Regions from separate parts of the Streptomyces sp. CLV115 genome, predicted to be linked through region 2. Evidence: predicted binding sites of a transcription regulator. Region 2 holds the regulator's gene; the other holds the start of a gene.
What was found. The regulator HrcA, encoded in region 2, represses chaperone genes, less so after heat shock. The targets are predictions, from matches to a motif close to TTNGCACTCNGNNNNNCNGAGTGCNAA.

Region 1 (4,748 bases), on a different contig from region 2:
TCAGCGGCTACGCGTCAGTGCGAGTGACCGTGGCCGCCGTGGCCGGCCTCGGCCTCTTCCTCGGCCGGCTTCTCGACGACCAGGGTCTCGGTCGTGAGCAGCAGCGACGCGATGGACGCGGCGTTCTCCAGCGCGGAGCGGGTGACCTTGACCGGGTCGATGACGCCGGCCTTCACCAGGTCGCCGTACTCGCCGGTCGCGGCGTTGAAGCCCTGGCCCTTGTCGAGCTCGGAGACCTTCGAGGTGATGACGTAGCCCTCAAGGCCGGCGTTCTCGGCGATCCAGCGCAGCGGCTCGACGGCGGCGCGGCGCACGACCGCGACACCGGTGGCCTCGTCGCCGGTCTTGTCGAGGTTGCCCTCAAGGACCTTGACGGCGTGGACCAGAGCGGAGCCACCACCGGAGACGATGCCCTCCTCGACCGCGGCGCGGGTCGCGGAGATGGCGTCCTCCAGACGGTGCTTCTTCTCCTTGAGCTCCACCTCGGTGGCGGCACCGACGCGGATCACGCACACGCCGCCGGCCAGCTTCGCGAGGCGCTCCTGGAGCTTCTCGCGGTCCCAGTCGGAGTCGGTGACGTCGATCTCGGCCTTGATCTGGTTGACCCGGCCCTTGACGTCGCCGGGCTCGCCGCCGCCGTCCACGATCGTGGTGTCGTCCTTGGAGACGGTGACGCGGCGGGCGGTGCCCAGCACGTCCAGACCGGCCTGGTCGAGCTTGAGGCCGACCTCCTCGGCGATGACGGTCGCACCGGTGAGGGTGGCGATGTCGCCGAGCATGGCCTTGCGGCGGTCGCCGAAGCCCGGGGCCTTCACCGCGACGGCGTTGAAGGTGCCACGGATCTTGTTGACGACGAGGGTCGACAGCGCCTCGCCCTCGACGTCCTCGGCGATGATCAGCAGCGGCTTGGAGCCACCGGCCTGGATGACCTTCTCCAGCAGCGGGAGCAGCTCCTGGATCGAGCCGATCTTGCCCTGGTGGATCAGGATGTACGGGTCGTCGAGGACGGCCTCCATACGCTCCTGGTCGGTCACCATGTACGGGGACAGGTAGCCCTTGTCGAAGGCCATGCCCTCGGTGAAGTCGAGGTCCAGACCGAAGGTGTTGGACTCCTCGACGGTGATGACACCGTCCTTGCCGACCTTGTCCATCGCGTCCGCGATGAGCTCGCCGACCTGCGGGTCCTGCGCGGAGAGCGCGGCCACGGCGGCGATGTCGGTCTTGTCGTCGATCGGCCGGGCGGTCGCGAGGAGCTCCTCGGACACGGCCTTGACCGCGGCGTCGATGCCCTTCTTCAGGGCGGCCGGGGAAGCACCGGCGGCGACGTTGCGCAGACCCTCGCGGACGAGCGCCTGGGCCAGCACGGTCGCGGTGGTCGTACCGTCACCCGCGACGTCGTTGGTCTTGGTCGCCACCTCCTTCACCAGCTGGGCACCGAGGTTCTCGTACGGGTCGTCGAGCTCGACCTCGCGCGCGATGGTGACACCGTCGTTGGTGATGGTGGGAGCGCCGAACTTCTTGTCGATGACGACGTTGCGGCCCTTGGGGCCGATCGTCACCTTGACCGTGTCGGCAAGCTTGTTGACGCCGCGCTCAAGGGCGCGACGGGCGTCCTCGTCGAACTTCAGGATCTTCGCCATGGGAGCTGAGCTTTCCTCTCGAACGAACTGCGCCCCCGACCGCCCGGCTGGTTATTCGCAGGGGGCCAGGGGCGCAGAACAGAAGCAAACGTGGGTGAATTACTTCTCGACGATCGCGAGCACGTCGCGGGCCGAGAGGACGAGGTACTCCTCGCCGTTGTACTTCACCTCGGTGCCGCCGTACTTGCTGTACAGCACGACGTCGCCGGTCTTGACGTCGAGCGGAAGGCGCTCGCCGTTCTCGAAGCGGCCCGGGCCCACGGCCAGGACGACGCCCTCCTGGGGCTTCTCCTTGGCGGTGTCCGGAATGACCAGGCCGGAGGCCGTGGTCTGCTCGGCGTCGAGCGGCTGGACCACAATGCGGTCCTCAAGCGGCTTGATCGCAACCTTGGTGCTGGCGGTCGACACGATCCGGTCTCCCCCTTCGGAGATCTCACGGGGTAACAGTCTTGGAGTGGCGACCAGGTCGATCCGTCGTCGCGGGTGCCGGACCTGCCAGTCGCGCAGTACTGCTGGCACTCTCCAGTGGTGAGTGCCAGCACCGAGACTATGACCGGGATTAGCACTCGGTCAAGCGGAGTGCCAATTCGGACGGTCGTGGCGTCACCGCCGGGGCGCGATGCGGACAACAGTCCGGACAACACGGGGGCAACGTACGGGCGGGCCGGACCGTTCCGCACGGCCGCGCGGGCGGGCCCGCCGCCGGCGTCCGCGACGGACGGCTCACCTTCTGCGCGGCCTTGCGGCCCAGCCGTTCGATCGGATCCACCGACTGCGCGCAGCCGGTGGTGGTGAGGAGCGCACCGGCCACCAGCAGTCCGGCCAGCAGCCGGTGCGCCCTTCTCATACGTAGTCCTCCAGCCGGGCCACGGCGTAACCCCGGTCCGTGACGGTCTTCATGACGGCCCGGACCAGGTCGGTCATGCTGCCGTCCCATTCACCGCGGCCCCGGAAGTGGGTGAGGATGATGTCGCCCGGGTGCAGGTCCTCGTCCTCCTCGCGCCACTCCATGTGGTCCGGGAACGCCTCGGCGTTCCAGAGGGGCACGGCCTTGATCCCGCAGGACTTCGCGATGCGGAGGGTGTCCCCGTTGTAGTTGCCGTACGGCGGGCGGAAGAGGGCGGGCCGCTTGCCGAACCGCTTCTCGATGATCTCCTGCTCGCCGCAGATCTCGCGCTCCTGCTCCGCGTAGGAGAGCCCGGGCAGGTAGGGGTGGTTGAGCGTGTGGTTGTTGATGCCGACGCCCAGCCGCTGCGCCTCGCCGAAGTACCCGTAGTCGTCGCTCACCTCGTAGTCGCTGAGGAACGCGCTGTACGGGATGTCCAGCTCGTCCATCATCCGCAACAGCTCGGGGTCCTTCTCGGAGCCGTCGTCCATCGTCAGGAAGACGACCCGGTCCTTGGTCGGGACGGTGGTGAAGACCGGCGGCAGCGAGTCGTCGCCCCCCTCCACCTCGAACCCCTCGCGGGTGGTGACGCGCAGCTTCACGGCGGGGGGCCGCGGTGCGATCAGCGGCGTCCTGTCCAGCCCCCACTTCTTGGCGAGCGTCGCCCGCACGGCGGGGCTGAGCTGCGCGTTCTCATGGGTTCCACCGGGTGTCCGGTCCCGGCCCGCGCGCCGCCCGGGACCGCCCGGGTGCCCGGCGCCGGGGTTGACGCCGGGGCTCACGGTGGGGCTCAGCTCCGGGTTCGAGCCCGGGTTCCCGGCCAGCGGCCGGTCCCGGTGCTCGGTGTCGCCCGGCTGCCCGCCGGACCCGGAGGCGCAGCCGGAGCCGACCGCGGCGACCAGGAGTGCGGCCAGCACGGCGCAGGCGGGCCGGTGCGCGCCGGAGCCCCGGCCGTGCCCGGACCGGGGCATGACCGATCCGCTCCGCTTCATAGTGTTTTTTTCGTTTTGTCGTACAAGCTGCATGGCGCCGCATACTGCCAGCCCGGGAACGGCCTCCCGGTCCGACACCGCCGCCCGGCCCGGCGGTCTACCCGGCTGGCTCACAATGGGGCGGGTGAACGCTCTCGCCCCGAACGACCCGCCCGCCGACGACCGGTCCGACGACCCCGGCCCTCCCCCGAGCTCGGGCGAGGCAGACCCCATTGCCGCCTTCCACGCCCTGCTCACCCCCGAGGGCGCCGGGCTGCTGGCCGAGCTGCGGTCGTACGACCCCTCCCGGGAACTCGCCACCGCCACCCGGCTGCGCCGCTCCCACCCGGCCCCGCTGGTCTCGGCGGCGCTGGGACAGGCGCGGCTGCGGCAGCGGGCGGTGGCGAAGTTCGGCGCCGAGGACGCGTACCGGATGTTCTTCACGCCGAACGGCGTCGAGCAGGCGACCCGCACGTCGGTGGCCACCCATCGCGCGCGGCGTTTCGCGGCGGGCGGGGTGCGGAGCCTCGCCGACCTGTGCTGCGGGATCGGGGGCGACGCGATCGCGCTCGCGCGGGCGGGCGTGTCCGTCCTCGCCGTCGACCGCGACCCGCTGACCGCCGAGGTGGCCCGCGCCAACGCCGCCGCGCTGGGCCTGGACGGTCTGATCGAGGTGCGGTGCGCCGATGTCGCCGACATCGACACCTCGCCGTACGACGCGGTCTTCGTCGACCCGGCCCGGCGCGGCGGCAGGGGCCGGATCTTCGACCCCGAGGCGTACTCCCCGCCGCTCTCCTGGGCGACCGGTGCCGCGCTCGCGGCCCCCCGCGCGGCCCTGAAGATCGCCCCGGGCATCCCGCACGAGGCGATCCCGGCGCAGGCCGAGGCCGAGTGGATCTCGGACGGCGGCGACGTGAAGGAGGCGGTGCTCTGGTTCGGCGAGGGCTTCGCGGCCGGTTCGTTCCGCGCCACCGTGCTCCCGGCCGGGGCCGGCCTGTGGTCCGCGGCCCCGCTGCCCGCCCCGCCGGTCGGCCCGGTCGGCCGCTATCTGTACGAACCGGACGGCGCCGTCATCCGCGCCCATCTGGTCGCCGACCTCGTGGCCCGGTGCGACGGCCGGCTGATCGACGGGACGATCGCGTACATCACCGGCGACGAGCGGTACGAGTCCCCGTACACCTCCGGGTACGAGATCACCGACCAGCTGCCCTTCAGCATGAAGAGGCTGAAGGCGCTGCTGCGCGAGCGGAA
Region 2 (4,748 bases):
GGTGGTCGACCAGGACGCCCAGCCTGGCGTCCGGGCCGGGGGAGAACTCGCGTACGACGGCCGGGAGGTCGTCGATGCCCTCCAGGTACTCGACGACCACGCCCTCGATCCGCAGGTCGTCGCCCCAGACCCGCTCCACCAGCTCCGCGTCGTGCCGGCCCTCCACGTAGATCCGGCCCGCCCGCGCCACCCGGGCACGCGCGCCGGGGACCGCGACCGAACCCGAGGCCGTGCGCGCGGGGCGCACCGGAGCGGCGGCAGAGGGGCGCACGAGGGTGACCACCCGGCCCTCCAGCAGGAAGCCGCGCGGTTCCATCGGGAACACCCGGTGCTTGCCGAATCGGTCCTCCAGGGTCACCGTCGGCCCCTGGGCCGTCTTCTCGCAGCGGATCACCGCACCGCAGAATCCGGTGGAGACCTCCTCCACGACCAGATCGGCTTCGGCGGGGACCTCGGGAGCGGGGGCGGACCGCTTCCACGGCGGGGTCAGGTCCGGCTGGTAGCTGCGCATCGGACGACGATAGGACGAGTCGGCCCCGGGGGTCACGACACGCCGAAGCGTACGGCCAGTTGTTCGCGCTGATCGCGTACGAACGCCGCGTTCACCACCGCCCCGTGCCCCGGCACGTACACCGCGTCCTCGCCGCCCAGCGCCAGCAGCCGGTCCAGCGAGAGCGGCCAGCGGGCGGGGAAGGCGTCCCGGCCCGCCTGCGGTTCGCCGGACTCCTCGACCAGGTCCCCGCAGAGCACGATCGCGGGGGAGCCGGGGACGACCGCCACCAGGTCGTGGCCGCTGTGCGCGGGGCCCACGTCGGCCAGCAGCACCTCGCGCCCGCCGCCCAGGTCGATCGTCCACTCGCCGCACACCTCGTGCCGCGGCGCGACCAGCGCGTCCACGGCCTCCGCCGCGTCGTGCTCGCCGACCCCGTGGCGCACGGCCGAGCTGTGCAGTTCGTCCGCCCCGCGCCTCAGCAGCTCCCGCATGCCGACCGCTCCGTACACCTGGGCGCCGGAGAAGGCGGCGGTGCCCAGTACATGGTCGAAGTGGGGGTGGCTGAGTGCGATATGCGTCACCCTCCGGCCGAGCAGGGCCTGCGCCTGGGCCCGCACCTCGGCCCCTTCACGGAGCGTCGATCCGGTGTCGTAGAGCAGCACCGCGTCCGCCCCGACCACCAGTGCGACCGTCGCGTCCCATCCGGGAAGCCGCCGCCGGCCCACTCCGTGACCGAGTCGCTCCCAGCCGAACTCTTCCCAAGAGGCATCCATACCGCGACGCTATCGGCAACGACCTGCGCGGTCTCGCGGTAGCGTGGCCGGTCGCCCTTGCTAGGCCCCCACTCGGCCGCCGTACACTGGCCGGGGGGTTGCTGGCACTCGCGATGACAGAGTGCCAGGAGGATTCCTGGGCAGAGAAACAGGAACGACCCGAGAACCAACGAGGAAACACAGCTGGAGGTGTGCGCGATGCTCAGCGAACGCAGACTCGAAGTGCTTCGCGCCATCGTCCAGGACTATGTCGGCACGGAGGAGCCCGTCGGCTCCAAGGCGCTCACCGAGCGGCACAAGCTGGGGGTCTCCCCGGCGACCGTCCGCAACGACATGGCGGTGCTGGAGGACGAGGGCTTCATCGCCCAGCCCCACACCAGCGCGGGACGCATCCCGACGGACAAGGGCTACCGGCTCTTCGTCGACAGGCTCGCGGGGGTCAAGCCCCTCTCGACGCCGGAGCGCCGCGCCATCCACAATTTCCTCGACGGCGCGGTGGACCTCGACGACGTCGTGGGCCGCACCGTACGGCTGCTCGCGCAGCTGACCCGGCAGGTCGCCATCGTGCAGTACCCCTCGCTGACCCGGTCGACGGTCCGGCACGTGGAACTGCTCTCGCTGGCACCCGCCCGGCTGATGCTCGTGCTCATCACGGACACCGGCCGGGTCGAACAGCGCATGATCGACTGCCCCGCCCCGTTCGGCGAGACCTCTCTCGCCGATCTGCGGGCCCGGCTCAACAGCCGGGTCGTCGGACGCCGCTTCGCGGACGTCCCGCAGCTGGTGCAGGACCTGCCGGAATCCTTCGAGAGCGAGGACCGGGGAACCGTGTCCACCGTGCTCTCCACCCTGCTCGAAACCCTCGTCGAGGAGACGGAGGAGCGGCTGATGATCGGCGGCACCTCCAACCTCACCCGCTTCGGACACGACTTCCCGGTGATGATCCGGCCGGTGCTGGAGGCACTGGAGGAGCAGGTCGTGCTGCTGAAGCTGCTCGGCGAGGCCAAGGACTCGGGCATGACCGTACGTATCGGGCACGAGAACGCCCACGAAGGGCTCAACTCCACGTCCGTCGTCGCGGTCGGCTACGGTTCGGGCGACGAGGCAGTCGCCAAACTCGGCGTGGTCGGACCGACCCGCATGGACTACCCCGGAACGATGGGAGCGGTACGCGCAGTGGCACGTTACGTCGGACAGATCCTGGCGGAGTCGTAAGTGGCCACGGACTACTACGCCGTACTCGGCGTGCGCCGCGACGCCTCTCAGGACGAGATCAAGAAAGCATTCCGGCGGCTCGCCCGCGAGCTGCACCCGGATGTGAACCCCGACCCGAAGACCCAGGAGCGGTTCAAGGAGATCAACGCCGCCTACGAGGTGCTGTCGGACCCGCAGAAGAAGCAGGTCTACGACCTCGGCGGCGATCCGCTGTCCGCCTCCGGCGGCGCGGGCGCGGGCGGGTTCGGACAGGGCGGCTTCGGCAACTTCTCCGACATCATGGACGCGTTCTTCGGCACGTCGTCGCAGCGCGGACCGCGGTCGCGCACCCGGCGCGGCCAGGACGCGATGATCCGGCTGGAGATCGATCTCGCCGAGGCGGCGTTCGGCACCACCAAGGACATCCAGGTCGACACGGCCGTCGTCTGCACGACGTGCAGCGGCGAGGGTGCCGCCCCCGGCACCTCCGCGCAGACCTGTGACATGTGCCGCGGCCGCGGCGAGGTCTCCCAGGTCACCCGGTCCTTCCTCGGCCAGGTCATGACCTCGCGGCCCTGCCCGCAGTGCCAGGGCTTCGGCACGGTCGTGCCGACCCCGTGCCCGGAGTGCGCCGGCGACGGCCGCATCCGCTCGCGGCGCACGCTCACCGTGAAGATCCCCGCCGGTGTCGACAACGGCACCCGCATCCAGCTCGCGGGCGAGGGCGAGGTCGGCCCCGGCGGCGGCCCGGCCGGCGATCTGTACGTGGAGATCCACGAGCTCTCGCACGCGGTGTTCCAGCGTCGCGGCGACGACCTGCACTGCACGGTCACCATCCCCATGACGGCGGGCGCGCTGGGCACCAAGGTGCCGCTGGAGACGCTCGACGGTCTGGAGGAGGTCGACATCCGGCCGGGCACCCAGTCCGGCCAGTCGGTGCCGCTGCACGGCCGCGGCATCACGCATCTGCGGGGCGGCGGGCGCGGCGACCTGATCGTGCACGTCGAGGTGATGACCCCGACGAAGCTGGACCCGGAGCAGGAGCGACTGCTGCGCGACCTGGCGAAGATGCGGGGCGAGGAGCGGCCCACCGGTCAGTTCCAGCCCGGCCAGCAGGGGTTGTTCTCCCGGCTGAAGGACGCCTTCAACGGTCGCTGACCGACCCCGCAAGCCGTTCCCGGACGCCGGACGGACCCGCTCGGCGGGCCCCTCCGGCGTTCGAGTACCGGCCCGTCCGGCGTTTGAGTACAAAGCGGACCCCGGGCCGGGCGTCCCGGGCGGCCCGGGACGTGACACGATGCGGTCATGTCATCCGCGTTGACCGATCTCTGCCGGTATCCGATCGTGCAGGCCCCGATGGCGGGGGGCACGTCCTGTCCACAGCTCGTCGCGGCCGTCTCGGAGGCGGGCGGGCTCGGTTTCCTCGCCGCCGGGTACAAGACGGCGGACGGCATGTACAACGAGATCAAACAGCTGCGCGGGCTGACCGGCCGGCCCTTCGGCGTCAATCTCTTCATGCCGCAGCCGGGACTCGCCGACCCGAGCGCCGTCGAGGTGTACCGGCACCAGCTCGCGGGCGAGGCCGCCTGGTACGAGACCCCGCTCGGCGACCCGGACTCCAGCGGCGACGACGGCTACGACGCCAAGCTGGCCATACTCCTGGACGACCCGGTCCCGGCCGTCTCGTTCACCTTCGGCTGCCCCACCCGCGACACCCTCGACGCGTTCGCCGGCGTCGGCACGTACACCGTCGTGACGGTCACCACACCCGAGGAGGCCCAGGCCGCCCAGTGGGCGGGCGCCGACGCGGTCTGTGTCCAGGGCGTCGAGGCGGGCGGCCACCAGTCCACCCACCGCGACGACCCGCAGGCCGACGGCGCCGGAATCGGGCTGCTCTCGCTGGTGTCCCAGGTCCGCGAGACCGTGCAGATACCGATCGTCGCCACCGGCGGGCTGATGCGCGGATCCCAGATCGCCGCAGTGCTGGCCGCGGGCGCGGAGGCGGCACAGCTCGGCACGGCGTTCCTCGTCTGCCCCGAGTCCGGGGCGAGCCTGCTGCACAAGCAGGCGCTGACCAACCCGCTGTTCGTACGGACCGCCCTGACCCGGGCGTTCTCCGGCCGCCCCGCCCGCGGCCTGGTCAACCGCTTCATGCGCGAGCACGGCCCGTACGCCCCCGCCGCCTACCCGCAGGTGCACTATCTGACCGCCGGGCTGCGCAAGGCGGCGGCGAAGGCCGGGGACGCGCAGGGCATGGCGCTGTGGGCGGGCCAGGGACACCGGATGGC

Region 1: a site for HrcA is predicted at 2,200-2,226, ahead of groES (co-chaperone GroES). Genes of this name have one in related genera too.

Annotation. Positions count from the first base shown of each region.
Region 1 covers NZ_JBCEWQ010000045.1:21,246-25,993, forward strand. The annotation lists gene groL (chaperonin GroEL) at 15-1,640, opposite strand; gene groES (co-chaperone GroES) at 1,740-2,048, opposite strand; gene AADR41_RS17685 (polysaccharide deacetylase family protein) at 2,484-3,551, opposite strand; gene AADR41_RS17690 (class I SAM-dependent methyltransferase) at 3,634-4,748, shown strand, end outside.
Region 2 covers NZ_JBCEWQ010000192.1:6,016-10,763, forward strand. The annotation lists gene AADR41_RS37260 (DUF3097 domain-containing protein) at 1-511, opposite strand, end outside; gene AADR41_RS37265 (MBL fold metallo-hydrolase) at 544-1,266, opposite strand; gene hrcA (heat-inducible transcriptional repressor HrcA) at 1,465-2,481, shown strand; gene dnaJ (molecular chaperone DnaJ) at 2,482-3,618, shown strand; gene AADR41_RS37280 (nitronate monooxygenase) at 3,766-4,748, shown strand, end outside.